DNA from 3 places in the Exiguobacterium sp. FD-YE-25-4 genome. Region 2 is predicted to be linked to each of the others. Evidence: riboswitches for the same ligand, from Rfam matches in the RefSeq annotation. Region 2 holds a riboswitch; each other region holds the start of a gene.
What was found. Region 2 has a riboswitch for thiamine pyrophosphate ahead of tenA (thiaminase II). Riboswitches for the same ligand answer to the same signal wherever they lie in the genome.

Region 1 (10,030 bases), 1.4 Mb from region 2:
GCCGCGAACGTGCTCGGCATAGAGCGAGCCCATGATCGCATAGTCGACCAAGTGCTCGGCCTTCGCGTCCGGGTTGGCCCCGACGTCTAAAATGACGACACCGCTACCCGTATATGTAGGGAACGTAGGTGACAACGCGGGGCGCTCGATTCCTGGGATCCGTCCGATGACGAACAGTGACGCCGCCATGAGAGCACCGGTATTCCCAGCCGAGACGAGTGCGTCGGCCTCTCCGTCTTTGACGAGTTTGGCCGCCACGACGAGTGAGCTGTCCTTTTTGCGACGGACGGCTCGGACCGGTTCGTCGTCCCCGGTGATGACTTCGCTCGCTGGAACGATTTTGATTCGCGGGTCGGTCAACCCGTACGAAGCGAGTTTGACCTCATCTCCGACTAAAAACAGTTCCATCGATTCGTTCGGGAATGCGTCGGCAAACTGCTTGACGCCTTCCACGATCGCTTTCGGGGCGTGATCCCCGCCCATTGCATCAATTGCTAATTTCATGCCTGTTCCTCCTCACCGCGACGATAAATCGTGAAGTCTCCGCTAAAGACACACTCTTCGCCGACATAACTATCCACTGTGACGTCCGTTCTTCCGTCCCGACGCAGTTTGATCACACGAGCCTTGGCAACGACTCGCTCTCCAAGATGGACTTGGCGACTGAAGCGGATGTCCGCTTTAGTGGTCAACGCCAATTCATCATTGATGAGCGCCACCGCTAACGAGTTGGCCTGGGCGAACAATACATGTCCCCGGGCGATCTCGTTGCGGCTAAAGACGTGTTCTCTCTCAATGTCGAGAACCGAGATGGCCGATTCATCGAGCTTCAAGTCAATCATATCACCGATGACCTCGCTCATGGCGAGCGACTTCACTTCATCGAGGTGTTCTGAAGCAACATGCTTGATCCGTTCTCTCACTTCCGGAATTTTTAATTCCATCCGATCGAGACGAATCGTTTGAATACTGACGGCGAACTGCTTCGACAGCTCTTCGTCTTTGATGAACGGGTTACGATCAATCGTTTCTTGCAATAAGCGTTGCCGCTCTTTCTTAGGTACCCGCATTCAGTTCCCTCCTAAACTCTATGCTAAAGAACTTAATACCTGGTACTAATAGCAGTATATATTCTTTAGATTGTATTTTCAAGTGTTGTTTCTCATTCCAAGCGGCTCCCGACGAGTAAGTCGAGTCGCTTCAAGTATTGACGGAGCGGCGCATACGTCGCTTCATTCCAAAACGCCTCGCTGCCGAGCAGACGAACCGCGTCTTGCATCGCTACCTCCATCACTTTTAAATCAAGTACGGGATCGGCGACGCGGAAGCTCGGAAGACCGCTTTGGGCCGTCCCAAAGAAATCACCGGCCCCGCGCAATTCCAAGTCTTTCTCGGCCAAGACGAATCCATCGTTCGTCTCCGTCATCGTCTTCAAACGAAGTTTGCCGACATCGGACTTCGGGTCCCCTACCAATATACAATAAGATTGGTCGGCGCCTCGACCGACGCGTCCACGCAACTGGTGTAGTTGCGCCAAGCCGAACCGCTCCGCATCATGGATGATGATCAGCGAGGCGTTCGGCACGTTCACGCCGACCTCGACAACCGTCGTCGAGACGAGGATTTGGAGGGCATTGCTGGCGAACGCCTTCATCACGTCATCTTTCTCGGTGCTCGACAGTTTTCCGTGCATGAGACCGACCGCGTAGTTTGGGAAACGTTCCCGCAACATGTCGTAGAGCGCAGTCGCACTCTCGACCTCGAGCGTGTCCGATTCCTCGATGAGCGGCGCAATCACGTAAGCTTGGCGTCCAAGCGTCAGTTCACGGTCGACCATCGCGTGGACCCGATCGATTTGGTCGGTCTTGGCCCAATACGTCTCGATCGGTTTCCGGCCGGCCGGCATCTCATCGATCGTCGAAACGTCCATCTCGCCGAAAGCACTGATGGCGAGCGTCCGTGGAATCGGTGTCGCCGTCATATAGAGCACGTCGGCGAGCTCCGCCTTGTCACGGAGCATCTTGCGCTGTTCGACTCCGAACCGGTGTTGCTCGTCGGTGATGGCTAAATGTAGGCGCGAGAACTCGACCGGCCCTTGGATCAAGGCGTGCGTCCCGACGATGATATCGACGTCCCCCGCTTTGATGGCCTGAAGCAACTCAGTACGGGCCTTGCCTTTGACCGAACTCGTCAATAAACCGACTCGAATCCCGTACGGCTCAAACAGCGCTTGAAGCGAGGCGAGATGCTGTTCAGCCAAAATCTCGGTCGGGACCATGAGCGCCCCTTGATAGCCGGCGCTCACCGTCGCATACAAGGCGATCGCGGCAACGACTGTCTTTCCGCTCCCGACATCCCCTTGTAGCAACCGATTCATTCGTTCTGGCACTTCTAAATCCCCGACGATTTCCCGGATGACACGCGTCTGCGCCCCGGTCAACGGAAACGCAAGTTGTTTGACGAATTCGTTCAATTGAGGCTTATCGAGCGTGAGGGCACGGCCTTTACCCGACCGTTCCATCTTCCGGAACGCCTGAAGCTTCAATTGATAGAGCAGACATTCTTCATAGACGTAACTGCGGCGTGCCTGTTTGTACGTCTCGACCGAATCAGGGAAATGCATCCCTTTTAACATCGCCTCCCGGTCCTCGAGACGATAGCGTTGCCGAATCAATTCCGGCAGGCGGTCCTCGAACGAGGTCGTCTGTTCAAACGCAAGCTTGACGATCCGGCTGAAGTTCTTCTGGGTCAACCCGGCCCGAAGCGAATAAATCGGTTGCAGCCCGTCCGACAGTTCACCGAACTCGAGGTCGGTCGCGCTGATCGTCATCCGGTTCATGTCCCATTTCCCTTTGACCGTCACGGTGGCGCCGAGCGTGAGCTTGTCTTTATAGAACGCCCGGTTGAACATCGTCACGTGGACGACGTAGCGTTCCTCGAGCAATAGCCGAAATTGGAGCCGGTTCTTGCCTTTACTGTAATAACGGACGAGCGGTTCCGCTTGGACGGTACCGCTCCATTTGACGAGATCGCCGTGGATGGCCGTCGTCACCGTGCCGCTATTATAATTTTCATAACGAAACGGGACGTGCTCCAGCACGTCCTCGATTCGTTCGAGACCCATCGTCTCTAATTTTTTGGCCATCTCTGGCCCGACCCCTTTGAGCGTCGTCAGCGCCTCACTTCTCGACATTTTCTTTCTCTCCAAAGATGTTTCGTTCGAGACGGCGGGCCGTCGGCGTATTGGCAAGTCCGCCGCGGGCTGTCTCTTTCAAGGCGGTCGGCATCATCTGGCCGATCTCATGCATCGCCGAGATGACCTCGTCACAAGGGATGCGAGACGTGATACCAGCGAGGGCCATATCGGCCGCGACGATCGCGTTCGCTCCACCCATGGCGTTCCGTTTGACACACGGCACTTCGACGAGACCCGCCACCGGGTCACAGACGAGACCGAGCATGTTCTTCAAGGCGATCGCAAACGCCGTCGCCGATTGTTCCGGCGTCCCACCGGCTGCTTCGACGATGGCCGCCGCGGCCATTCCGGTCGCCGAACCGACTTCCGCCTGACAACCACCGGCCGCCCCTGAAATCGAGGCGTTGTTGGCGACGACGAACCCGAACGCACCAGACGTGAACAAGTACCGGACCATTGCCTCGCGGTCCATTTCCAGACGTTCTTTGACCGCAAACAACGTACCCGGTACGACACCGGCGCTGCCGGCCGTCGGGGTCGCACAGATGCGTCCCATCGCCGCGTTGACTTCATTCGTCCCGATCGCTTTGGCGACCGCGTCTAAAATCAAATCCCCAGCGAGCGACTTGCCCGAGCGGATATAGTCGGTCATGAGCACGGCGTCATTCCCCGTCAACCCCGTCACGGACGTCACGCCTTCGAGTGCCCGCGCAACCGCTTCTTCCATCACCTCGAGGTTGCGTTCCATCATGCCGACGACGTCTTCACGCGTCGAGCGTCTGACGTGCACTTCTTGCTCGATCATCACTTCTGAGATTGGAATCCCTCGTTCCGTTGCCGTTCTGACTAATTCTTCTACTGATTTAAACATATTGGTGTCTCCTTATTCCCCAAAGATGGCTACCCGCTCGATTTGAGGTAACCGCTCGATTTCCGCTAACACGTCTTTTGACAAATGATCATCAATCTCGATCGCCATGAGCGCTTGCTTGCCTTTCTCATGACGGCTCACTTCCATATGGCCGATGTTCAACTCATGTCTGGCCAAAATACCGGTCACGGCCGCGATTGCCCCGAAGCGATCGTGGTGCAAGACGACGAGTGCCGGCCCGCCGCCCGACAATTTGAGCGGGAATCCATTCAACTCGGTGATCTCGATCGTCCCGCCGCCGATTGAAATCCCGACGATTTCAAACGTGCCGTCCTCGTCTTCTAGGCGGACGCGGGCCGTGTTCGGATGATCCGTCAGGGCATCGCTCGTCTCAAAGACGACCTCGATGCCGCGTTCTTTCGCGAGATCGAGCGCTTGCGGGATCCGTAAGTCGAACGTATCGAAGCCCATGATGCCACCGACGATGGCCACATCGGTCCCGTGTCCCCGATACGTATCGGCGAACGACCCATAAAACGTGATGTGCGCGAGCCGCGGTGTCCGTCCGAACAGTTTTCCGGCCATGAGACCGATGCGGGCGGCGCCCGCCGTATGCGAACTCGATGGACCGACCATGACCGGTCCGATGATATCAAACACACTGCGATATTTCATCGCATTTCCCCCTTTCAAAAAAACCCTACCTTCATTATACAGAAGGTAGGGCTGAGTTACAGCTTATTCCACACTAAAAATGTAGGAGTAGAGCGGTTGTTTCCCGTCATGAACCTCGATTTCGATCTCGTCGTTCTTCGACTCGATGTACGCCGAGAGTGCCTCCACGTCTTCTGCTGACGAACCTTCGCCCGTCAAGATCGTGATGATCTCGTCGTCGGCATCGACGAGGGCGTCGACTAATTTCTTCGCCGCTTCGAGGCTCGAGGCCGATGAGGCGACGATTTTCTTCTCGGCGATCGCCATGTGGTCGTCTTTACGAATCTCGACACCGTCGATGCTCGTATCACGAACCGCATACGTCACTTGACCAGACTTGACGGTACTAGCCGCCGTCTTCATGACGCTTTCGTTCGTCTCCACATCGGCTTCCGGGTTGAACGCGATTGCTGCCGCAAGTCCTTGTGGCACCGTCTTCGTCGGAATGACCGAGACGCCGCAAGATGCGACCGATGCCGCTTGTTCGGCAGCCATGATGATGTTCGAGTTGTTCGGGAAGATGAAGACATGGTCCGCGTTGGCCGCTTCGATTGCCTTGACGATATCTTCCGTCGATGGGTTCATCGTCTGACCGCCCTCGATGACGTGAGCCGCACCGAGTGAACGGAACAAGTCGCTGACGCCTTCACCCATGGCGACCGTGACGATCGCATACGGTGCTTTCGCCTTCGGAGCCGTCGGTTGGACGCCATGTTGGTTCGCGCCGTGCTCTTCTTCTAAAATGGTCGAGTGCTGTTGACGCATATTCTCGATTTTGACAGCGACGAGTTCACCGTAACGCTGTCCTTTCGTGATGACGTCGCCTGGCGTCTCGACGTGAACGTGAACTTTAAGCAACTCTTCATCTGCGACGACGAGGAGTGAGTCCCCGAGTTCAGACAGTTCGTTGCGGAACGCGTCCTCGTTGAACGGGGCATCCTTCAACTTCGCATCTTGGAAACGAACCATGATTTCCGTGCAATAACCGAACTCGATGTCTTCGGTCGACATGAATCCTTGCGCGGCGTGGGCATGATGTTCGGCTTCGATGAGCGCATCCATGACCGGTGCATGTGGCTTCTCGAGCTCTTTTCCTTCGAGGCTCGCAAGGAACCCTTCATAAATAACGAGCAAGCCTTGGCCGCCCGAATCGACGACGCCGACTTCTTTCAAGACCGGCAATAAGTCCGGCGTCCGCTCGAGTGAAGCTTTCGCTTCCACGATCACACGTTCCATGAACTCGTTGAAGTCGCTCGTCGACTCTGAAGCACGGAGCGCTTCGTCGGCCGCTTCACGAGCAACCGTCAAAATCGTTCCTTCAACCGGTTTCATAACCGCCTTGTATGCCGTGTCGACACCACGTTTCAATGCCTCGGCGAAATCGACTGTCGACACTTCGGTCTTTCCTTCGATCGCTTTACCGAAGCCACGGAACAATTGGCTTAAAATAACACCGGAGTTCCCGCGTGCTCCCATCAAGAGACCACGTGCAAACTTCGATGAGACGTCAGCGATATTTGCCGTGTTGAGTGCGGCCACTTCCTTCGCACCCGATGTCATCGTCAAATTCATGTTCGTCCCCGTGTCGCCATCCGGCACCGGGAAGACGTTAAGCGAATCTACATAATCCGCATTCTGGCTCAAGTTGGCTGCACCGTTCGCGACCATGTTCGCGAACACCAATCCATCTAAACGTTTTAAACCCACACCAAATCCTCCTTCGTTCTCGTCAGTCATTCGTCAGACGAACGCCTTGTACGAATATGTTTACCGACGAAACGTTTAATCCTAAAGTTTCACCGAGCGTGTATTTTACACGGCTTTGCACGTTATATGCGACTTCCGACACTTTCGTCCCGTAACTCACAATGATGTGCATGTCGATATGTACGTCTTCTCCATCTTGACGTACGACCACGCCTCGGGCGTAGTTTTCACGCTTCAATAGTTCTGCAATACCGTCTTTCAATTGAGCTTGAGACGCCATTCCCACAACGCCGAAACATTCCATCGCCGCACCGCCTGCGAGTGTTGCGACCACGTCGTTCGTGATGTCAATATTGCCATATGTTGTCTTCATTTCAATTGCCATATGGAGTAGCCTCCTTCATTCGGAATGATTCCTTCACTACATTCTACAATAAGTACCTAGTTATTAAAAGAACCTGCTCCATAAACTCGGTCAATTGTAGCCGTAACCCTCATTCATTATTAAAATCCTTTCCAGTAATGTCAAGTTTTTTTCTTGTCATCCTATGATTTTCTAGTTGCATCGTGAAAAAACCCGTGCTAATATAAACGAGTGTCTATTAGGACGAACCCACATAAAAAAGGAGGGGAAACGCATGGCACGTAAATGCTACGTAACAGGTAAATCACCTAAATCAGGTAACAACCGTTCGCACGCACTCAACAAGACAAAACGCACTTGGGGTGTAAACGTACAAAAAGTTCGTATTCTCGTTGACGGTAAACCTAAACGAGTTTGGGTTTCAGCTCGCGCTCTTAAATCAGGTCTCGTTGAACGCGTATAATTTTTATACACGAACGAAATAAATCCCAGCGGCATTCGCCGATGGGATTTTTTTGTGTTCATTTTTTGATATACAGCACGAGCACCTTTCCTTCGTGCACGATCAAGTCCGCCGCCTCACCGGCCCACTCGTTCGAGATCGTGAGCGCCTCATGGCTGACGACATCGTGACGGTCGAGCGGATATTTGACGCCGCGGATGGACACGTTCGCCCGCTTCCACGGGATGAGCGACAAATAATGATCGGCTTGACGTGGAAGCTCGTGACGCCCAGATCCAACAAGACGAACGGTTTGCCCGGCCGTGAACAAACGCATCTCTGGATATGCCTCGAGCAGCCCAATATTGCCGAGCGTCATATCGAGGCGTCCACCGAGAGCGCCGTACACGAGCATCTCCGTCGCCCCGTGTCCACGGGCCACCTCGAGCGCGATCTCGAGGTCGGTCACGTCTTTTTCAGATGGGTAACGGACGGCGTCAATCGGCACTTCGCCCGTGAAGGAGTCGAAATCGCCGACGACGAGATCCGGGTTCAGCCCTTGGTTCAACAGTGTCTCGTACCCCCCGTCGACGCCGATGATGTAATCGACGTCACGCGGGAGTCCCGAGATTGGTTCCGGGCTGGCCGCCACAATCAACACCCGCATTAGCGGAGGCCCCGGGTCGCGAGCGTGGCGAAACGTGGTGCCGAGACGAACAAGAGAACGAGGACGACGGCCGACACGAGGAAGGACGGCAACATATACGTCATGTTATAAGCGAACGAATAGGCGACGACCGGCCCTTCCGCGTACTCGGCGAAGAAGACGATCCCTGATAAGACGTGGGCGCCGTAGCGAAGCAAAGAACCGAGGAGCGCCCCGAGCACCAAGTAGACGACGAGCGTCTTTTTCGCCTCGTCCTTGGCGGCCCGTTTCACTTGACCAGCGAACAGTCCGGCCATCCCGACGACACCGTAAGCGAACGTGTAGTCGAGCAGGAACTGGACCGGTGTGAAGATGTAAGCCCCGAACAGCAGTTGCAGCGTTCCGACGAGCGCTCCTGTCGCCAGTCCGCCTTTTAATCCATGGCGGTACGCCATCACAAAGATCGGCAACATCGCCAGGCTGATCGATCCGCCCTGCGGCATCCGGAACGGGATGAGCAAATCAAAGATCAAGCCGAGTGCGGCGAACAATGAGATTTCAATGAGCGCCTGTAGTTTTAAACGTTGTTTCATCTTATTCCCTCCTTATTATATGAGCGAACGACAAAAAGCAGCATGACGTAAACGCCATGCTGCTATCGAGTAGCAACGTGCATTTTCGCCACATCCCTACGTCCGTGTGAACGGAACAGGTTCAAAGGGTTAGCAAATGCCTCTCAGCCACAGAATGTGACACCCCTTGCGACAATATTTGTTGTTCTATCGACGATTATACACGAGAAGCGTGACGAATGCTATCGATTGCGTCTTTATAGCTCGGCTCGTTATAGATGGCTGAACCAGCCACGAGCACATCAGCGCCAGCGTCGATGCATAATTTCGCCGTCTCTGCGTTGACACCGCCGTCAATCTCGATTTCAAAGTCGAGACGACGCGCTTGGCGCATCTCGCTCAGCGCCGAGATTTTCGGGACGACCGATTCGATGAATGCCTGGCCCCCAAAGCCAGGGTTCACCGTCATGAGGAGCACCATGTCGACGTCACCGAGCACGTGTTCAATCGATGACAGCGGCGTATGCGGATTCAAGACGACACCACACTTGGCGCCGGCCGCTTTGATTTGTTGCAACACGCGATGCAAATGATTCGTCGCTTCAACGTGAACCGTGACGATATCCGCCCCGGCCTTGATGAAATCTTCGACGAACCGTTCGGGCTGGTCGATCATCAAATGGACGTCGAGTACCATGTCCGACTTCTTCCGTAAGCTCGCTAACACCGGTAGGCCGATTGAGATGTTCGGGACGAATTGACCGTCCATGACGTCAAAATGGATGTAATCCGCTCCGGCCTCTTGGACCGCCTTCACTTCTGCCTCTAAATTGGCGAAGTCCGCCGCTAAAATCGATGGTGCAATTTTAATCATGTTAGTACCTCCGTTGTCTATCGTTTAACTCTGCCATAAACGTAACATAATTCTCATAGCGGGTGGAAGCGATTTCTCCCGCCTCGACGGCCGCTTTGACGGCACAACCTGGTTCGTTCAAATGGGCACAACCGCGGAATTTACAGTCATCATGCCGCTCGACGAACTCAGGGAAACACCAGCGCATCTCTTCGACTTCGAGTTCTTCTGGGAACTCGAGGCTCGAGAAACCAGGCGTATCGGCCACGAGCCCGTCAGCGAGCGTGATCAGCGTGACGTGACGCGTCGTGTGCTTACCGCGCCCAAGTGATTTCGAGATCTTCCCGGTTGCAAGTTCAAGCTCAGGTGCGACCGCGTTCAAGAGCGAACTCTTACCGACCCCGGTCTGTCCGGCGAACACACTCGTCTTCTCCTTAAACGACCCGCGGATTTTTTCGATCCCCGACCCGTCCTCGGTCGACGTCTCGATGACCTCATAGCCGATGGAACGATATAAAGCCGCTGCTTCGTGAATCTTCTCCCGTTCCGCCTCCGTCAACAAATCCATTTTCGTCAAAACGATAATCGGATGGACTTGCTTCGACTCGATCAAGACGAGGAAACGGTCGAGCAGATGGAACGAGAACGCCGGCTCTTTTACCGAG
Region 2 (10,030 bases):
CCTGTCTTTTCGACGACGCGGCGCGACTGATCGTTGAAGTCGAAATGACCGCACCAGATGCGTTCGAGTCCGAGGTCGTCAAAACCGTGCCGCATCACTTCGTGGACGGCTTCCGGGATGTACCCTTGCCCCCAATGGTCCGGGCTGAGAACATACCCGATCTCGCGCTGCCGGTCATGCTGAATCTCAGGGTCCGGCCGGCGGTCGTGCAACCCGAGGCTGCCGATCACCTCACCTGTCTTTTTCAGTGTGATGGCCCAGACGTCTTGGTCTTGCTGGAACAGCCGGATGACGTCACGCGTCTCCTCGACCGATTGGTGCGGCGCCCAGCCTGCTTTCGGTCCGACCCGCTCGTCTTTCGCATAGTGAAACATCTGTTCAGCGTCCTCGAGCTGAAACGCCCGCAACCGGAGCCGGTCTGTATCAAGTTGAATCATCTTGTTCTTCCTTTCTGTCGTTTCCCTCGGATTCGTTCCGGGAATGAATCCATGAGGAGGGATCACGATGCCATTTGATTATGATTTAGATTTTGAAACGATTGATTTCCGTAAACAACCGGAGCTGTATCGGGTCGGACGAGGTGAACAAGGCGTCCTGCTCGTCGAACCGTATAAAAGTGAGATTCTCCCCCATTGGCGCTTCAAGACGCCTGACATCGCCGAACAGTCCGCCGATGAGATCATGGAGCTATTCGAAAAATACCGGGCCAACGATGATTTCGTCGGAATGGATATGGCCCGCAAATTCATCCAGATGGGCTATACCCGGGCGAGACGTTACGCCAACTATAAAGGCGGACGAAAATATAAGGACGACGGAGATCTCCACGACCGACAAATCGACGAGGAGAAAGCGGAATCGGCCCGCATCTTCAAAGAGCGATGGGATCAGCTTCGGGCGGACGAGGACTATTTGAAGCGAAAGAAAGCCCATCAGAAACAGTACGGCTGATTATCGGGTCATGACGATAAAACGGGTCGCCCCTTTTTCAAACGAAGTGACCTGTTGAAACCCGAGCTGCTCATAGAGATGGATGGCCCGCTCATTGAACGCGGCCACCGTCAACCGGAGCGGTTTACCTTCGTGTGCCGCTTCTTGCATCACCAACCGGACGAACGTTCGCCCGTGTCCCCGTCCCGTTCGATCCGGATGCATGCCGAGCCCGAGGTCGACGCATGTGTCATCGTAGACGTATGTATCGTTCGGCACTTGTGCATACGTGCCGAGACAATAGAAACCGATCAACGCCTCGTCATGGACGGCCTGATACGCCATCAGTTCATCCAGCCCTTCCGCTGAAGCTTCTTGGTTATAGAAATCATACGGTGCCTCGTACGTCCACGCTTGAATCGCGCGGGCGTCTTGCTGTGTCATCGGGCGAATATCCATGACAACCTCCTTTCTCACGTCTCTTTTTGTTCGTGCTCATCGGCAAACATTCCTGTCTACATCAAAAAAAGGATGGGTCGCCCCATCCTCACTTCCGTGTCCACGTCGCCGTGATGTCGACGTCGGCCGCATGCATTAAATTGTGGATTGGACAACGAGCCTCGACGCCTTTCTGGAGCGCCGCAATCCGTTCATCCGATTCGGTCGTATCGAGGACGATGTTGACGTGTACTTTCTCAAAATACGTCCGTACTCCTTCAACGCCTTGGAAGCCGCGCGGGTCGAGCGTTCCTTCGGTCACGAACGTCACCCCGTCATAGTTGAAATCTTGATCTTGCGCCACATAGGCAATCATGATCGTCGTACACGACGACAATGCTCCGAGTAAATATTCGAGCGGGTTCGGACCGGCGTCCGTCCCACCGAGACGTTCCGGTTCATCGACGACGAACGGTTCGAGGTCACGCACATGCACCGTCGTCTTCACACTCGTCGCTTCCCCTTCGGCTCGCATCGTTACTAACGGTTTTTCAGTCATCTCGTCTCCTCCTCTATCAAATTGCCATCTTCATTCTCGTTCCCGTTATTTCGGTCCGTGTAACACTTCGTCATAAATCGCATAGTCGTTTTTACCGTGTTGCTTGATTTGATACATCGCCTGATCAGCTTTATGAATGAGCGTGTCCAAGTCCGCCCCTTGATCCGGTGCGACACTGACCCCGATGCTCGCTCGAATCGGAATCGTCTCCCGTCCGAGCCGGAACGGCCGCTCCGTCAGCAGCAACTGCAAGCGCTCGACGAACGCAACGATGTCATCTGCATCGACGTTCGGCACATAAATATAGAACTCATCCCCGCCGACGCGCGAGGCTAGTCCCGCTTCCGGCGTCGCCATCTCAAGCAACTCACCGAGATGAATGAGAAAATCATCGCCGACTTGGTGGCCGTACGTGTCGTTGATTCCTTTAAAGCCGTCGAGGTCGATGACGACAAGCGCGACCGTGTCCGCTTGCAGTAATGCCTGGTCGGCCTGCTCATAAAACGCCCGACGGTTCGCGAGTTTCGTGAGCGGGTCATGATAGGCGAAGAAGCGAATCGACTGTTCGGCTTCTTTGAACGAATGGACGTCTCGAATCAAAATCATGCCGTGTATTTTTTGATCGATATAGACGAAATCACCATCGATGACGACGTACCGTTCTTGTCCTGATTTTGTCTGAATCTTCGTCTCGAACTCGAGAAACTTTTTTTGCGCATGGAAATGTTGGTCGTAATGCGCACTCCATTCGTCCCGCTTTTTCTCGGGCAACAAATCGACAAAACGTTCATTGACGACACGGACCGTATGAAACAATGTGCGCGCGGCCGGATTCGCACTCTCAATCTGTCCCTGATCATCGACGAGCAGAATCGCCGACGGGTTCAAGTTATAGAGCGTGCCATACCGTTTGACGTAAGACGCTAGGAAATCAAGTCGATTCATCGCGACGACGAGCGCGACCGCCCAGACAAGTCCACCGTACATATACGCGTAAGGCGGCATGATTCCGCGGAGCTGGACGTATCCGAAGACGATGTCCCAGACAAGAACGGCGACGGCCGTCCAAATGAGCATGCGCAGCACCCGTTGATGCTCGAAGCGCTCGGACCGCTTAAGGGCATACATCAATAATAGGATCACAAGAAAATGAAACACGTTACCGACGGTCATCGTCGTCAAATAAGACGCGTTGAACTCAGGATAAATCCAGACACCGACTTGGTCGAACCGCTGACTGTTCAAGATGTTCTCTTGACGGATGAACGTCAAGGCGACCGGGACGAGCGGCAAATAAATGGCATACGGATAAATCCATCTCGGTAACTTCGCCCCGACGCCCGTCACTTTGACAATGAAGTGGACCGAACAGACGAAAATCAAAATTCCGGCGTTACCGAACCAATACGTCACGAAGGCCGGACTCGCTTCGATCGGGGACAAATGACGCCCGAACTCGGCCAAGAACAGCATCGCATAACCGAACACGAACAGACTGAGCAACCGATGCTCGACTTGGCGCGGGTTGCGGAGCAATACGTCAAGAGCGAGGTGACTCAATAGAAAAGCCGGAAGCAAGTAAACGGCCATATAGAGAAATAATGCGGTCATGGATAGACCCCTTTCTTCTAACAAATCCATCTCTTACTTTCTCTATCGGTCGAAGCGATTCCTTTGTCGATTTCACGGACACATCCATACAAAAAGCGAGCGGAACCAAGTCCGCTCGCTGTCGTCATCTCGTTTATAATGTGTCCTCAATCGCCGTGTCACCTTTGACGAGGTCAATCGCTTGATTGTGGGCTGCGTCATGACCAATGAGATGTGCCAAGAAGGCCGCCACGTCTGCACGCGGAATCTCACCCGTCGATACGTCGCCCGTCTTCACTTTGCCGGTACCGGCGTCATCTGTGAGAGCGCCCGGACGGACGATCGTATACGTAAGCCCACTCTCCTCGAGCAGACGATCCGCATGGTGCTTCGCCACATAATATGGTTTCATCTCTTCCGGCCATGCCGAACGATCTTCTGCTTTCAATGCGCTCACCATGACGAACTGTTTCACATTCCCGTTCTTGGCAGCCTCAATGCTTTTCGCCGCGCCGTCAAGGTCGATCAGGAGCGTCTTGTCGGCTCCGGTGCTACCACCTGAACCGGCTGCGAAGACGACCACGTCCATGCCAGACATTGCTTGTTCAAGTGACGAGACGTCACCTTCGAGGTCGCCTAGGACGGCCTGATAGCCTTTTGATGTGAAGTCATCGAGTTGCTCTTGTTTTCGAACCATCGCCGTGACTTGGTGTTTCCCTTCCTCGTGCAATCGTTCCACGAGCTGTTTTCCAATCTGTCCATTCGCGCCTATTACAAATACGTTCATCTGTCTTCCTCCTCGATTTGAATTCAGAGACAAGCGAAACGCCGTGTGGCTATGGCCACATCCGGTGCAGAAGCGATGGCTGAGATGACGGCGACGCCGTCCGCCCCATCTTGCCGAATCATCGGGACATGTTCCGGTAAAATGCCGCCAATCCCCACGATTGGCAGCTCTCGGTACATGGCTCGGACTTGGCGGATGAGTGTCGTCCCGTTCACTGCCCCGGCATCTTCTTTCGAAGTCGTCGGGTAAATTGGGCCAATACCTACATAATCCGCATGCTCGATGGCTGCTGCCACTTCTTCGAGCGTGTGGACCGAGACACCGAGCCACTTATCTGGACCAATCCGCTCCCGAACGATTGCGGCCTCGGCATCGTCTTGTCCGATATGCACGCCGTCCGCATCAATGCGCGCCGCCAGTTCGACATCGTCGTTGATGATGAACGGGACGTCGTACGAACGACAAAGTGCTTGCAGGGTCCTTGCCATCGCTTCTTTTTTATCCCCATACAGTGCCTCTTTACCTTTTTCACGAAATTGAAAACATGTCACGCCACATTGGAGTGCCATTTCGACCGTCCGTAACATGTCTTTCGTGTTCGGTGTCCCGCATACGAAGTAAAGCCGCAACTGTTCAGCGAGTGCCCGCCTTGATGGATTCAATCGTCACACCCTCCTCTCCATACGCCACATATGCCCAATGGTTCGTCGGTCCGTGTCCGGCGCCGATCTCGAGGCCATGGGTGATGGCGCTTTGAATGAACCGCTTCGCCGTCACCGCCGCCTCCATGATAGAACGACCTTTGGCAAGTTCCGCTGTAAGCGCCGCCGAAAATGTACAACCGGTACCGTGCGTATCGCTCGTCTGGATGCGCGGGGCCGAGAGAAGGAACACTTCCGACTCCATCATGATCAAGTCTTCGGCAGTTTCACCTTCGAGATGGCCGCCTTTTAAAATAACCGCGCGCACGCCGTACGCTAACATCCGCCGAGCCGCCTCGAGACGATCATTAAACGATCGAATCGTCAACCCGGTCAGCACTTCCGCTTCCGGCACGTTCGGCGTGACGACTGTCGCGAGTGGCAACAAGGAGGTCTTGAGCGCATCGACCGCCGTGTCCTGTAAAAGCGGGGCCCCTCCTTTCGCAATCATGACCGGGTCGACGACGAGTCGGTTGAAGACATGACGTTTCACCCCGGTAGCGACTGCCTCGATGCGCGCCGCATCAAATAACATCCCGGTCTTACATGCTGCGATCGAAAAGTCCGAACCGATTGCATCGAGTTGTTGCGTGATGAGTTCCGGCGACACCGCTTCGACCCCATGCACCCCGCGCGTATTTTGAGCGGTGACGGCCGTCAGAACGCTCGTCCCGAACACCTCTAGCTCTTGAAACGTCTTCAAATCGGCTTGGATTCCTGCTCCCCCGCCAGAGTCCGAACCGGCAATCGTCAATACTTGCGGCCGCATCATGACACCACCTCAATGCGGTCGCTCGGCAACTCGACGGCTGTCATCTTGCCGAGTTCATTCAAGAAATGAACAGGGAAGTCGCCCGGTCCATCCGCCAAAGCGGTAGCCAGTTCGCCGCACCGCGCATATCCGGCGAGCGCTGTCGCCGTGGCCGTCAACGCGTCGGATTCGACCGCAAGGAACGCACCGACGACCGTACTGAGTAAACAACCGGTCCCTGTCGTCCGGGCCATTGCTGCGGTGCCGCCTTTGATTTCAATCGTCGCGTCCCCGTCGCTGACGACATCCGTCTCTCCGGTCACGGCAACGACACAGTTGTAGCGTCGTGCCGCCGCGCGTGCGATTTGATTCAAATCGTTCCGTTCATCACCCGCGTCCACTCCGCGCGAATTTGTAGCGACATCCATCAACGTCGCAATTTCTCCGGCATTGCCTCGGATGACCGTCACGCGGACATGTTGCAAAATGGATGTAGCGACGTCGCGTCGAAACGCGGTCGCCCCGACACCGACCGGATCGAAGACGACCGGCCGGCTCGATTCATTCGCCGCCTGTCCGGCTCGAATCATCGTACGTTCCGTCGTCGCATCGAGTGTGCCGATATTGAGTACGAGCGCATCGCTCGCAGACGCCATGTCCGCGACTTCTTCGACGGCTGACGCCATCACCGGCGCAGCGCCGATGGCGAGCAACCCGTTCGCCGAAAAGTTAGCGACGACGATATTCGTAATGTTATGGATGAGTGGCCGTTCGGCTCTGACTTTGTCCCATAAGTCGCGCTTCATCGTGTCACCCCCGCCGGTAAATCCCACGACTCGAGCGTCCACGCCATTTCCCAAAACGCATGTTCATAATAACAACTCTTCAAGAACAGCTGTTCATACCGGACCCGTTCTTCCGCTGTCGCTTGTCCGGCGAGCACGTCGAGCCGTTCAAGCTGTTCCTCGACGAGATCGCGGAACCATTCCGAACCGTACGTCGCAATCCACGTCGCATAGATCGGATGATCGGGTGTCGCATCTTTCAATCGCTCCCCGATCTCATAATAGACCCAGTAGCACGGCAAAATCGAAGCGAGCACATCACCGAGCGTCGGACCGGCCTGTTGCATATGGAGCGCATAGGCGTAAGCCGTCGGGGCCGGCTCAAACGTCGCACACTCCGCCTCCGTCACGTTGAGCAAGGTGAAAAACTCACGGTGCAACGCATGCTCTGCTTCGATGGTATGGAGCGCATGCGTCAAAAAGCGGCTCGCGACTTCCATGTTCGGGGCGAGGGTCGCGCCTTTCGCCTGTACTTTGGAGAACTGGTTCAAATAGTATGAATCTTGCATGACGTAATGCCTAAATTTCGCCTCGTCGAGTTCGCCTGTTCCGAGCTCGCGGACGAACGGATGGTCAAAGCTGGCTTGAAACAAGGCATCTGCCTCTTGTCGAAGATGTGCGGTGAATGTCATTCATGTATCCTCCTTTGTGATCAAAAAAGACGCCGCCTCCCATAACGGAAGCGGCGTCGGATTTACACAAAGTGTACGAGAACAATCGGTTCGCCCACTTCCCTACGCTAGCGTGAACTAGATCAGGTTCAAAGGGTCTGGACCTCGTCCATCTCAGCCGCGTCACGCGACTCCCCTAGTGGTAAACATTATGAAATTCGGTCGTCTACGACCACATCATATCAGTCTTTTTCCATGTTGAAAACCCTTTATCGCGAGAAGCGACGGTTCAACAACGTCCCCATTTGGGAGAACCGTTCGGTACCGAGCTTGCGTCGATTCGAGGCCGCGAACACGTAATAATCGACTTTGCCCATGTAATAGATCAAACGCAGGCCGGCCAAGAAGAACGTGATTGTCGTGCTGACAGCAAAGCCAACGCCGTACCAATCGATGCCGCGCGGCAAGAGCAAGAGCGTGAACAACGCATTCAACGTGAAGAACGAGATATTGACGAACAATGCCCCGCGTCGATCCTCGAAATAGAGCAACAACAACGTCAAGATGAGAATCATCGCGTTCGCGAACGCCGCGAGCGTCGTCATCCGAAAGATTTGACCGATCTCATCCGGGACGCCGCTCCAACTGACGAACACGCCTGCCATGAGGATGGCGAACAACGTCACGACGCCTTGGCTCCGCGCGAGTCGAATCAACTCATTTTTCAGCACCGACGTCATCGTCTGTTTCGCTTTCTCGATTTGATGGAGCGCCCCGCCGTAGTTAATCAATCCATAAAACGTACGGTAGCGCTCATAAAACCGGGTCTCGACGGCGACGACGAACAGGAGTTGCGTCGGGATGATCGTCAAGTACGACCAAAAGATGGCCGTGTCATAATACGGGTTGAACAAGAACGAGTCCGCGATGATCACACGTCCTTCACCGAACCAGATGATGAAATTCGTGACCCAAATCCCGAGCACGTACAACACGCCGATGGCGAACAAGTCTGGATAGCGGTCGAAGTACTTGAAGTACGAGAACTCTTTCACCGCGTAACGGAGCGGGAACGTCCGGAGCATCGCGAAGAACAACCCGAACAACGTCACAATCATCCCGACCGTGAAACCGAGCAACAGCTCGAGACTCGACGGGTCGACCATGAGACGGCTAATCGCATAGACGCTCCCGACCGAGATGAGTCCGCCGAGCAGGAAGCTATAGGCCACCGCTTGATAATACTTGGCGGCACTTAAAAACAAGAACATGACCCAGATGACGTTAATCGTCATGAATAAAACGAACAACGTCAGTTTGTACAGAAAATCGAGCGGCGACAATAGCCAAAAGATACTGTACAGAATCGTCGCGGCGAGGATCGTCACTTTGAGCATCCCGGTGAAGACCGGGAAAATTTCATGCGCTTTCTTCTCGTAAAACAAGTCCGCCACATATCGGGTGACGACGAGCTGTTGGAAGCTGAACAAGATTTGCGAGAAGATGAACGCGTACGAGACCGAGATCATGAAAAGCGTCCGTTCGGCGAGCGATAACGTCGGCATTTGGAACGCCAACCATTGAATCGTCCCGACGACCAAGATGACGATCAACCACGGTCCGGATGTGACGAGGCCCGAGAACGTGTACGCCTTCAACCTGGACGAATAGTAGTCTTCTTGGAACAACTTCTGCAGCTTAAACCCGATGCCCGCCATACTGTTCCCTCCTCGTTTCATAGATGGCTTTGTAGCGGTCCACGACTTGTTGGAGACGATAGTATTGGCGGACCCGCTCCCGCCCGTTCTTACCGAACCGCATCCGCTCCTGCGGATAATCCATCATCCACTCGACCTTGTCCGCGACCGCTTCCGGATGAACCGGGGGCACGATAAACCCGGCTGGACCGAACGGGTCGTCTTCTCGTCCATACAGGAGCTCGGAACAAGCCCCGACATCGGTCGCGACCCACGGGATGCCGGCTGCCATGCCTTCAAGAATCGCGAGCGGTTGACCTTCCGAGATACTCGTCAACAGAAGTAAATCAAACTTCGGCAAATAGGCTTGGACATCAACCTTTCCAGCGAGCTCGACATAATCGGTCAGCCCGCTCTGTTCGATGAGCAACCGGCACTCTTCCGCATATTCCTCATCCTCATCGAGCGGTCCCATGATCGTCAGCTTGAACAGACGATGCCGCTCCTGCAAAATCTTGGCGGCGTAAATCATCGTCTTCAAATCTTTGATTGGCACCAAGCGGACGATGGCCCCGATTTGAAAGAGATCGTGCTCCGGACGGTCGACCGTCGCCTGGATTTGTCGATCGGCGATGCCGTTGGCGATGATTTTCGTCTTCTCACTCGGGGCGCCGATCCATTCTTGATATTCGCGATTTCGCTCGAACAAGGTGATGATCTCATCGGCCGCGTTATAGGCCTCGCGCGACAAATGGTGAAAGAAACGGACCCACCTCGGCTTATACGGCGCTGGAATCCAATACGACTGTAGAATCTCCTCTTCGCGTTCCCGCGAGTAGATGCCGTGCTCCGTCAAGATGAACGGAATCCCTTGCGTCTCCTTCATGTAGGACGCGACCACACCGGCATAACCCGTTGACACGGAATGAACGAGGTCGACTTTCGGGAGCGGTTGATGGAGCACCCGTAAAATCGGAGTGTACATACTCTGCCACATCCAGAAATAGTCGATGAACGAACCTCCGTTCATTTCCTCGGCGTAAGCCGCCTTGACATTTTTCCAAAAGAACTCGCTTGCGAAAAACGCCTGACTTGAAGGCACTTCTTTCCCAAGCAAACGA
Region 3 (10,030 bases), 1.2 Mb from region 2:
CGACGGCGCGCGAAGGAATGGATGACGCGGCGCTCGAGGCCCATCCGGACGCAGGTTCGGTCTTTAAAATTGATACAGATGTGAAAGGGATGCCGCTCTATCGGTTTGGTCGATAAGGAGGTACGAAGATGGTAAAACGATTGCTCGTTCGTGCGGGAATCGGTTTGGCGCTCGCGGCGGTCGCCCGGGTCGGGATTCAAAAGCTGTTGGAAGCGAACCGGGAAGACGATCATACGTATTTGAATCCGCGGTGGGATGAGACGCCGAGTGTGGATGCCGATAAGGACGCGGATGAGGTCGGTCTGACCCAGCTCGACTCGATTTATCGAGCCGAGTGGCAGGCGAACGCCTATCCACGCTCAGAGGCCGAACGCAAGGCGTTAGAAGAATAAGCAGGAGAACACGTCCGGAAACGGGCGTGTTTTTTCTTGACAAGACGTCACCGACCCGTCATCATCTAAAAAGTAACGATTACGATTTAGGAGTGGGTAGAATGAGACGAATCCCGATCACCGTGCTGTCCGGTTATTTAGGAAGCGGTAAGACGACACTATTGAACCACATATTGAACAATCGGACGGGCAAGAAATACGCCGTCATCGTCAACGACATGAGCGAGTTGAATATCGATGAGCGATTGATTGAACAGGGCGGTTTCTCGAGAACGGACGAAAAGTTGGTCGAACTATCGAACGGCTGCATTTGTTGCACGCTCCGTGAGGACCTGCTCGAGGCGGTAGCAGAGCTTGCGCACGACCGGGACCTCGACGGAATCATCATCGAGTCGTCCGGGATCTCAGAGCCGATCCCGGTCGCCCAAACGTTTACATATGCTGATGACGCCCTCGGCATCGATTTGACGAACCGAGTCTATATCGATGCGATGGTGACCGTCGTCGATGCGTTTCGGTTCTTAAAAGATTTCAACTCGGGCGAGTCGCTCCATGAACGTAAGCAGGCGATTGACGCGACGGACGTCCGCGAAGTCGTCGACCTACTCGTCGACCAAGTCGAATTCGCCGATATCATCGTCTTGAACAAGGCGGATCGCGTGACCGAGACCGAACTCAGCGAGATGACCGGACTGTTGAAGGCGCTCAACCCAACCGCGAAGCTGTTGACGTCTGTCCATGCGAACGTGGAATTGACCGAGCTGTTGGATGTCAATTTGTTCGATTTCGAACAGGCGATGCATGCGGCCGGGTGGATTCAAGAACTTGAGACAGATGTGCACACGCCGGAGACGGAAGAGTATGGCATCAGCTCATTCGTCTACCGTCGGCGTCGGCCGTTCCACCCGGAGCGTCTCCATACCTGGATTGAGACGTTTCCGGAAGAAATCGTCCGTGCGAAAGGGTTTTTATGGATCGCTTCACGGAACGACCTCGCCTGTCTGTTTTCACAAGCGGGTTACGCCTCGACGCTCGAACATGCCGGACGCTGGCTCGCGACGCTTCCGGAAGAAGAGCGTCGTCACATGTTCGCGGCCGAACCGGAACTCGACGCCGACTATGTCGAACCGTACGGGGACCGACAGACGGAGCTCGTCTTGATTGGGCAGCGGATGGATCGAGCCATCATCGAACAAGAGCTCGATCACTGTCTGCTGACAGATGAGGAGATGGCGCTGGATTGGTCGACGCTCCGGGACACACTTCCGGGGAACGAGGTCGTCACGTTCTCATAAGACCGTTTACAAAATGAAAGCGGTCGTCTATACTGATTCTTGCATGAACAACCGCATACATTGGACTACACTAGGGGTGCTTCGGCTGAGATGTGAGCATGGCTCCAATCCCTTATGACTCGATCCGGGTAATACCGGCGTGAGGAAGTGTGGCACTTTTTCTAATGGATTAAAATTGGAGGAGTGGCCGCATTCTCATGGATGCGGCTTTTTTGTGTACACATAATAAGGGGGAATAGAACATGAACAAACAATGTGGAACGAGCCCGATCGTCGGGTTCCGCTTTACACTGAGCCCGATGACGACTGATTTCGTGAGCATCATCAAAGGGGCGTTGAAGGAGACGGATTTACAAAACGTCTGGCGACATACCGATGACGTGTCGACGGTCATCCGTGGACGAAGTGAGCATGTATTCGATGTGGCTAAGGCCGTGCTGTCACACGCGACAAAGACAGGGGAACATGTGTCGATGAGCGGGACGTTCTCGGTCGGGTGTCCAGGGGATACGGCCGGAGATGAAGTGCTCGTTGTGTCGAGCGAACCGCTTAATGGTCCCGTCGGTCCGCAATATGTCTCCTCACAGTTCGCGCTCTATCCGCTCGGTGATGACGACTATATGGACATCATCTACGAAGAAATCGCTTTTGCGAAAGAGCGAGGTGTCTTCAATGACTCGATGCATTACGCCTCAGGTATACATGGGGACATCGAGCCGGTGTTCGCTTTCTATGAGGCGACGTTTGATCGCGTCCGACAGAAGACAAGCCATGTCGTCATGACGGTGACGTTCAGCGTGAACAGTCCGTCACACGAGGGACGTATGGATGCTTAAATCGTGGAAGTTAAAAGAAATCGTTTTGTTGTCGATTTTATCGGTCGTGTTCGCGGTGGTCTATTTGGCGTTCGTCCATGCTGGGAACTTGTGGGCCGGTCTGATTGGACCAATCGCCTACGAATGGATTTTTGGGATATGGTTCATCGTCTCGATTATCGCAGCTTATATCATTCGCAAGCCTGGGGCTGCATTCTTGTCCGAAGTGCTTGCGGCGACGATTGAGATGATGATTGGCAACGCCATCGGACCGCGCATCATTTTAGTCGGGATCGTTCAAGGGATCGGCGCCGAAGCGGCGTTCGCTTTGACGGGTTATAAACGCTATGATCTTTGGGTGCTCATGCTCGCCGGATTCAGTGCTGCTGTGACAAGTTTCGCATATACGTACGTCATGGGAGGTCTCAATGCCCTCAGTCCGACATATGTGGCTACGATGTTCGCACTACGCGCAACGAGCGGGATGTTGATTGCTGGTCTGGGCGGTAAGATTTTGAGCGACTTGTTGCTTCGGACGGGCGCGCTTGATGGGTATGCTCTCGCGCGACAGGACCGTATGCATGGTTGAGGCAGAACATCTGACATTTCGTTATCCGAACAAGAAATGCGATGTCTTGACGGATATCACACTACGTCTAACAAAAGGGAGAACGGTCATTACAGGGGCAAGTGGGTCGGGAAAATCAACATTGCTCGCTTTGATGAATCGTCTCTATCCGGACAATTGTGATGGCATCGTGACGGGCAGATTGCACTTGTTTGATCGCTCTTATGATACGTATGAAGCTGGCGAAGTGAACCGGCGCGTCGGAACGGTCTTTCAGGACCCGGACAGTCAGTTCGTCATGCAGACGGTCGAAGAAGAATTGATTTTCACGCTCGAAAACTTTGCCGTCGCGAGAGACGAGATGATGGCCCGTGTCACCACAATGTTAGAGGCGTTGCATTTGACCGATTATCGTCACCGTACCATTCATGACCTATCGGGGGGTGAGAAGCAGCAAATTGCCGTCGCTTGTGCCTTGATTGGCCGTCCCGAGTGGCTCCTCCTCGATGAGCCGCTCGCTCACCTCGATCCTGAGACCGCCCATCATTTCGTTCGTTGGCTCGACGGCGTCGCACAGACCGTAAACGTTGTCGTCATCGAGCATCGGCCATACATATGGGGTGATTTTTTTGACCGACAAATAAAGCTCGTGAGTGGGCGCATCGACTATGATGGACCGTTCATCGTCCGACCAGATTATGCGTTCTCTCCAATTAAAGTTGAACAAGGAAAGAAAATGTTATTTCACATACCGGAATTAAAACGAAAAACATTTCAATTAGCAGCGAGCGAGTTAAAGGTCGCTGAGGGTGATCTCATTGCGGTGCTCGGTCGAAATGGTAGCGGAAAGTCGACATGGCTGCGAAGCCTAGCCCGGAAACATCGTGAAGTCGGCCTCGTCCCGCAATCACCGGCGCATCTATTCGTTACGAATGATGTGACCCGAGAACTCGCATATGGCCATAATCGCCCGATTGAGGACGTCTTAACGCGGCTCGGGCTCGAATCAGTGCGTGACCACCATCCACTCTCCCTTAGTCACGGTCAAAAACGAAGGCTCGCCATCGGAGTGATGATGCTGTCTAATAAACAACTGATTGCGTTTGATGAACCGACTGCCGGACAAGACGAGGTATCGCTTCGTGCGCTCTATGACTTAATGGTCGAACGAATACGATCCGGCCAGACGATTTTGTTTGTGACGCACGACCTCAGCTTCGCGCGGATTGCGAACACATATTATTTGATGTGTGACGGCGACTTGAGTGGGCCATATGACGCTTCACTCTGGGATGAAAAAGAATTACTACGCACCCACGGCTTATTGATGGAGGAATCGCGATGACATTTCATGAGATGAACCCGACGATTAAATTTCTGACCGTGGCATGTCTCATGTTCGGTCTCGCCTTCATGTATAACCCTTGGACTCCGCTTGCTGTTTTTCTCGGAACAGTTACACTTCAAACGCTATTCTCTGCCGTGAGCTGGAGAAGATGGGGGTTGTTCATGATCCCATTTTTATTGACCGCGCTCGGGACATTGTGGACGACGCTCGTCTTTGGAAAGCAATCAAGCGGAGATGTCGTGTTCAAGCTGTTTGGCAATGATGTGACCGATGAGAATGTGATGCTAGCAGCGACGCTCTCCTTACGTGTGTTGGCATTCACAGCCTTGTCGCTTCTGTTCACGCTGACGACGGACCCGAAACGGTTCGTCTACAGTTTGATGCAACAAGGAAAGCTATCACCAAAAATCGCATATAGTGTCTTCGTCGGTTTTCGTTTCTTTCCGATTCTAAAAAAAGAACTGATGCAACTATATGAAACGCATACGCTACGAGGCGTACGTTTGGAGACGAGACTCGATCACATCCGCCACGTCCCCAAATTAATCGTTCCGCTTCTTGCTGGATCGATTCGCCAAGCGGAACGAATCGCGTTCTCGATGGAAGCACGTGGGTTTACGGGGGAACCTCGAGCGACGTACGAGGTTGTCCCCGTCACCAGAAACGACTTTCTGTTGGCGTCGCTTTTGCTCCTATTGTTTGGAGTGAGCGTGTGGCTTGGCGTACGTTAAAACAAGACGACTCACTCGGAGTCGTCTTGTTTCGTCTCTTTCACGATTCTAAATTTCGGTTTGATCGATTCGTTATTGAACGCCTCGAGCACGGTGTTCTCGTTGGCCATACGAATCTGTTGCGGCTCGCCTTTGGAAGTCGTGCCGATACAGAACATATGCGCCTCATGATCGGCAAAGAGCGCCTTATACGGGGTGGCATGATGCATCAAGCGTCCCGGAGAGCCCCAGCCGACGATAATCATACCTCCGCTCGCCTCGACCTCGTCGAGCGTTTCCTCAACGTAATGAAAGTTGACTTCGTCGAGTTGCGATTCGACGTACGGCAGATTGTCATTGATGGCGAGTGTCGGGACGAGGCTGATGACGCGCATCTCACGGATCGGTTGATCGAGATGGTTCCGCATGAGCATATACGCCCGCTGCGTTGTCGTACCGGACAAGAAAGCATCGCTCATCCGTGGCGAGTAGATGATGACGGCACAGATGACGCCGTCGACGACATCTGTGAATTCGTACGAACGCAAGTAGCGCTTCGTCTTGTCCTCATTGAAGACCGACTTGACACGAATCGTCACTTCCTCGATATGGGTGTTCATAAGGTTTCCTCACTTTTAATCAAATAGTGCCGGGTCAGACCCAGCCTGCGAACCATTCCAAGTAGCGGATTGTGTAGCGCGCGACACTTTGGGTTGCCGACGCCTTGTCATCCGGTAAATAAGACACATCGGTTTGATATGACTCATAAAACGACATCACATCATTGACATACTGTTCACTGCGGTTGTACTCGAAGATGGCGTTTCGAATCGAGTCCGTCGTGTCTGCCTTCGTCCCGCCGTGCTCGCTCAAATAGTAAGCGGCCGTATGGGCCGAGTCGACGAGACTGTGCGGGTCGGCTTTGCCATCATTGTTGCCATCGCGTCCGAGACCGCCGTACTGTTCAATGAGCGCGAGATCCGTCAAATCGACTTCGTCCTCAGGGACATCGCCTTTTTGATCGTCCGTGTCATATTGCCAACCGAGCCACGTCCGCGGCATGAATTGGAACGGTCCGATCGCCCCGACCGATGAACGCATCGATGAACTGTGGGAGAAAATCGTCTCGACGCGATGGACGGCGGCAAGTAAGCGCCAATCGACGTCATACGTGGCCGCGGCATCCTCATACACATCGCGATGGACGGACGGGACGCCATGGTCCCCGTAATAGGCCCGGTACAGGGCGTTGTTCACTTTATCATGTTGACCAAACCAGCCGATTGCGCCGAGGCACAGCACGATCACAAGCATGAGACCGGTCAGTCGCAAAATCAATCGTTTCAAGATTCCGCCTCCTAGCTTTCTAGACAATACCCGAATAGTGTAGCATATAGCTAACAGGAAGGACAGGAGTGGATATAGATGCTCGAACAGGCCGTCTTTACCATCATTCTCATGTATTTGTTGATCGTTCAATTGTTCAACGCCCGGTTGATGAAGCCGATGATCGAAACGCTCGGTCGTGGACGTGTCTATGAACAGACAGTCAAGTCGTCGTGGGGGCTCAGTCTGCTTTTGCTCGCCCTCGTCTTCTTGTTCGGCGTCCCGCCAGACATGGTCGGTCTCGGATTCGCCCCGGTCGAAGGGGACATGTCCGCTTGGAAGTTTTTCTTTTTCACGACCATCCTCATCTCCGTGCTGCTGGCGTTTTACTTGCTCGTCAAAACCTCGTCTCGGTTACGGCGGCGGTTACGACCGTACTATGAGCTCGAAATCGAGCGGTTGCTCTTGCCGCGGACGGATATTGAGGCGAAGGCCTGGAGCGCTGTCTCGTGGACGGCAGGTGTGACCGAGGAATTCATCTTCCGGGGTGTGCTCCTCTACACCGTCAGTCTCTATCTTGACGTCTCATCCTTGACACTCGCCTTCATCGGCGGCGCCTTGTTCGGGTTGGCCCATGCTTATCAAGGCGTCAGGGGCGTTCTGGTCACCGGGATCGTCGGCTGGGGACTCGGCTATTTGTACTTGGCGATGGGGGTATTATGGCCAGTGATGGTCGTCCATGCCTTGCTCGACCTTATCGCTGGACCGATTCACGTCGTCGATTCAGAAACTGACTGACGGCCGCCTCATAGGCGGGTTGATCTTTCAAGATACAGTTTGTGTGCTCGGCCCCATGGATGAGGGCTAACTCGTTTTGCCGGTTGAGCGCGTTCATCTCGACCGACATCCACGTCGGCACGAAATCATCTTTCGTTCCGTGGATGAACAAGACGGGCGCGTCAATCGCGGCGAGATCGTATTTGGGCCGGACTTGATGCATCCGGAAACCGGCCCGTGTCCACAAGAAATAGTTGATCCCTGGCAAGAGCAGGTCCCCGGGCAACCGATGCAGCACGTTCAACTGATGGCGCATGAGCTGTCTCATATCGTCAAACGGACATTCGGCGATCAAGAAGTCGACGTCGGTTAACGGTCCGGCCTGTAAAATCGAGGCAGCTCCCATCGAGACACCGTGCAACCCGACTTCCGTGACCACTTCATTGGCCCGCAACCAGTCGACCCAATCGGTGATGTCATGCTTTTCGTGGTAACCATAAGAGGCGTATACGCCCTCGGACTCACCGTGCGATCTCAAGTCGACAGCGAGGAGGTTGTACCCGAGGCGATGGAACATCGCCAAATGTGGGGCCATGAAACTGTGAGAGGCGGTATAGCCGTGAACGAACACGATCCATTTCGTCGACCCTTCATTGCGGTAGACGCGTCCATACAGCCGATAGCCATCCTGAGAACGGAGCGAGACGTGCTCGAACGGCACGTCATGATAAAACGATTGATCTTCTTTCGTATACGGGGCCAAGAGCATCTCTGGTGTCTTGCGTTTGCCTCGCGTCATGCGCTTGAACGCATAATAACTGATGGCATAGTAGCCGGTGAATAGTGTTGCAAGTCCAACTTTCCATCTCTTCTGCATCTGAACCGCTCCTTTCTCCATTATTGTACCCGAAAACGTGACGATAGTTCACGCGCAGTGTCAGTTTGACGGCGGGTTCATGCCGTTAAGCAAGGGACTTACCGATGATTGTCCCGTTCGTTTGAGCAGTATCGTCTTGCTATGATGGAACCAGACAATCATCAAGGTGAAGCGGGAGGAGACGAAGCGATGGGGCGAGAGGTGATGGATCAGTTGCTGCACGCGTGCTTGACGGGGCAGGTGGATTACAAGACCGCCGAAGGGGTGACCTTCTATCGTGCCCCGGTCAACGGCCATCGTCAGCATGCGATGGTACTCGATGTGCTGATTGACCGCTATGTGCTTGAGCCGGCACGACCGATCGAACTGTCCGTGTCGGACGTGGCGCAAGCGATTGGGTCATCGGCGGACGAGGTCTTCCAATCAGTCCTAGCGCTCGCCCGCATCACTCTCGTCTCGCAACATATCGAGGAAAGACTAATCCGGGTCGATTCGGCCGGAATCGACGAGCATGGGAACATGACACTCATCATCGGTTTCAACGCCTGGTTGACGCATCATTTAGGAAAACTCGTAAGTGCATCGATTGAGGAGCCACTTCACGCGCACGTCATCTGACAAACAACAGGGAAGGCCGCCTCAATCGCGGTCTTCCCTGTTTTGATGCCGGGGCGACGGTTGGAGCAGGCCGTCCTGAAGCATGAGGACCCGGTCACAGACGTCGAGCATCCGTTCGTCATGGGTGATAACGATGACCCGTCGCGCACTCATCCGTGCCTCAGTAACGAGCAACTCCATCACCCGTCGGCCATTCTCATAATCGAGGCTCGCCGTCGGCTCATCGGCCAAAATCAGTCGGGGGCGATTGACCAAGGCCCGAGCGACCGCGACACGTTGACGTTCGCCTCCGGACAGTTGCCCTGGTAACTGGTCGAGACGATGCCCCAAACCGAGCGCGTCGAGCAGCCGAATCGGATCTTGTTTCGACTCGCTCTCGGCCTGGACGAGCTCGAGTTGTTCCCGGACCGTCAAGTAAGGGACGAGATGTGCTTGCTGGAACACAAATCCGATTTCGTTCAGCCTCAAGAGGCGTCGCTCTTCTTCAGTGGCACCGAGCAAGTCTTGTCCTTCGAGCTCGACCTGTCCCGACACCGGTCGTTTCAATAGTCCGAGAATTTGGAGCAAGGTACTTTTCCCGCTGCCGCTCGGTCCGATGATGCCGATACATTCCCCGGCATCGACCTGCAAATCGATTCCACGCAACACAGATTGTCCGTCATAGGCGTGGCTGATGTTCATCAATTTCATTGTAATGTCCCTCCTAAAGCGTCGGCGGCGTCAAGGTGACGCAGTTTCCAAAGCGGTAACAACGTACCGATGAGTGAGAGCCCGAACATGATCACACTGTAGAGCAGCACATGTCCCGCATCGAAACGGAATGGGATATCAGTTGGGACGAACGAGGCGACGAGGGCCGTCAAGGCGGCTGCCGACAGGCTCGCGACGAGCACCGTTGCCATGACTTGCGTGACGAGCGCCGTGCCGATCACACGAGGGCGAATCCCGATCGCTTTCAAAATTCCGAGTTCTGGCAGTTTCTGGAGCGTCAACATATAAAAGAATGCGGTCAAGATGAACGCACCGATGAACAACAAGAAGCCGCGCATCATCGTGAACGTGCCTTGTTCGGCTGTATAGCCCGGGACGGCCTCGACGACGTCTTGTTTGGAGAGCGTTGCGAGCGACGTCTCAGTTTCCCCGAGCCAGGCCGAGACGTATTCGGGTTGTCCGCTGTCTGCCTGGAACGCCTCCCACGTCTCCATCGATGCCCACATGACGGGTGCATGACTGTAACGTCCGTCCGTCGTCCCCGCGATGGTGAATGAGTAGCCGGTCGTGAAATCTTGAATCGTGTCCCCGAG

Region 1: another riboswitch for thiamine pyrophosphate. It lies ahead of thiT (energy-coupled thiamine transporter ThiT); the one in region 2 lies ahead of tenA (thiaminase II).
Region 3: another riboswitch for thiamine pyrophosphate. It lies ahead of AC13H5_RS08230 (Ykof family thiamine-binding protein); the one in region 2 lies ahead of tenA (thiaminase II).

The regions. Positions count from the first base shown of each region.
Region 1 covers NZ_CM168041.1:1,179,385-1,189,414, reverse strand. Annotated here, with positions in the region: gene plsX (phosphate acyltransferase PlsX) at 1-504, opposite strand, end outside; gene fapR (transcription factor FapR) at 501-1,070, opposite strand; gene recG (ATP-dependent DNA helicase RecG) at 1,163-3,193, opposite strand; gene sdaAA (L-serine ammonia-lyase, iron-sulfur-dependent, subunit alpha) at 3,180-4,067, opposite strand; gene sdaAB (L-serine ammonia-lyase, iron-sulfur-dependent subunit beta) at 4,080-4,742, opposite strand; gene AC13H5_RS06085 (DAK2 domain-containing protein) at 4,806-6,488, opposite strand; gene AC13H5_RS06080 (Asp23/Gls24 family envelope stress response protein) at 6,511-6,873, opposite strand; gene rpmB (50S ribosomal protein L28) at 7,127-7,315, shown strand; gene AC13H5_RS06070 (thiamine diphosphokinase) at 7,374-7,961, opposite strand; gene thiT (energy-coupled thiamine transporter ThiT) at 7,961-8,533, opposite strand; TPP riboswitch at 8,610-8,710, opposite strand; gene rpe (ribulose-phosphate 3-epimerase) at 8,730-9,386, opposite strand; gene rsgA (ribosome small subunit-dependent GTPase A) at 9,388-10,030, opposite strand, start outside.
Region 2 covers NZ_CM168041.1:2,739,726-2,749,755, forward strand. Annotated here, with positions in the region: gene AC13H5_RS14035 (GNAT family N-acetyltransferase) at 1-437, opposite strand, end outside; gene AC13H5_RS14040 (DUF4385 domain-containing protein) at 505-951, shown strand; gene AC13H5_RS14045 (N-acetyltransferase family protein) at 952-1,389, opposite strand; gene AC13H5_RS14050 (OsmC family protein) at 1,478-1,927, opposite strand; gene AC13H5_RS14055 (diguanylate cyclase domain-containing protein) at 1,973-3,538, opposite strand; gene AC13H5_RS14060 (SDR family oxidoreductase) at 3,672-4,304, opposite strand; gene thiE (thiamine phosphate synthase) at 4,328-4,966, opposite strand; gene thiD (bifunctional hydroxymethylpyrimidine kinase/phosphomethylpyrimidine kinase) at 4,938-5,774, opposite strand; gene thiM (hydroxyethylthiazole kinase) at 5,774-6,562, opposite strand; gene tenA (thiaminase II) at 6,559-7,233, opposite strand; TPP riboswitch at 7,316-7,420, opposite strand; gene pelG (exopolysaccharide Pel transporter PelG) at 7,482-8,930, opposite strand; gene pelF (GT4 family glycosyltransferase PelF) at 8,911-10,030, opposite strand, start outside.
Region 3 covers NZ_CM168041.1:1,582,432-1,592,461, reverse strand. Annotated here, with positions in the region: gene AC13H5_RS08245 (SMP-30/gluconolactonase/LRE family protein) at 1-116, shown strand, start outside; gene AC13H5_RS08240 (hypothetical protein) at 129-392, shown strand; gene AC13H5_RS08235 (GTP-binding protein) at 494-1,687, shown strand; TPP riboswitch at 1,750-1,850, shown strand; gene AC13H5_RS08230 (Ykof family thiamine-binding protein) at 1,930-2,523, shown strand; gene AC13H5_RS08225 (ECF transporter S component) at 2,516-3,091, shown strand; gene AC13H5_RS08220 (ABC transporter ATP-binding protein) at 3,084-4,415, shown strand; gene AC13H5_RS08215 (energy-coupling factor transporter transmembrane component T family protein) at 4,412-5,149, shown strand; gene AC13H5_RS08210 (DUF1643 domain-containing protein) at 5,161-5,748, opposite strand; gene AC13H5_RS08205 (lytic transglycosylase domain-containing protein) at 5,783-6,475, opposite strand; gene AC13H5_RS08200 (CPBP family intramembrane glutamic endopeptidase) at 6,554-7,252, shown strand; gene AC13H5_RS08195 (alpha/beta hydrolase) at 7,209-8,108, opposite strand; gene AC13H5_RS08190 (hypothetical protein) at 8,298-8,726, shown strand; gene AC13H5_RS08185 (ABC transporter ATP-binding protein) at 8,748-9,416, opposite strand; gene AC13H5_RS08180 (ABC transporter permease) at 9,413-10,030, opposite strand, start outside.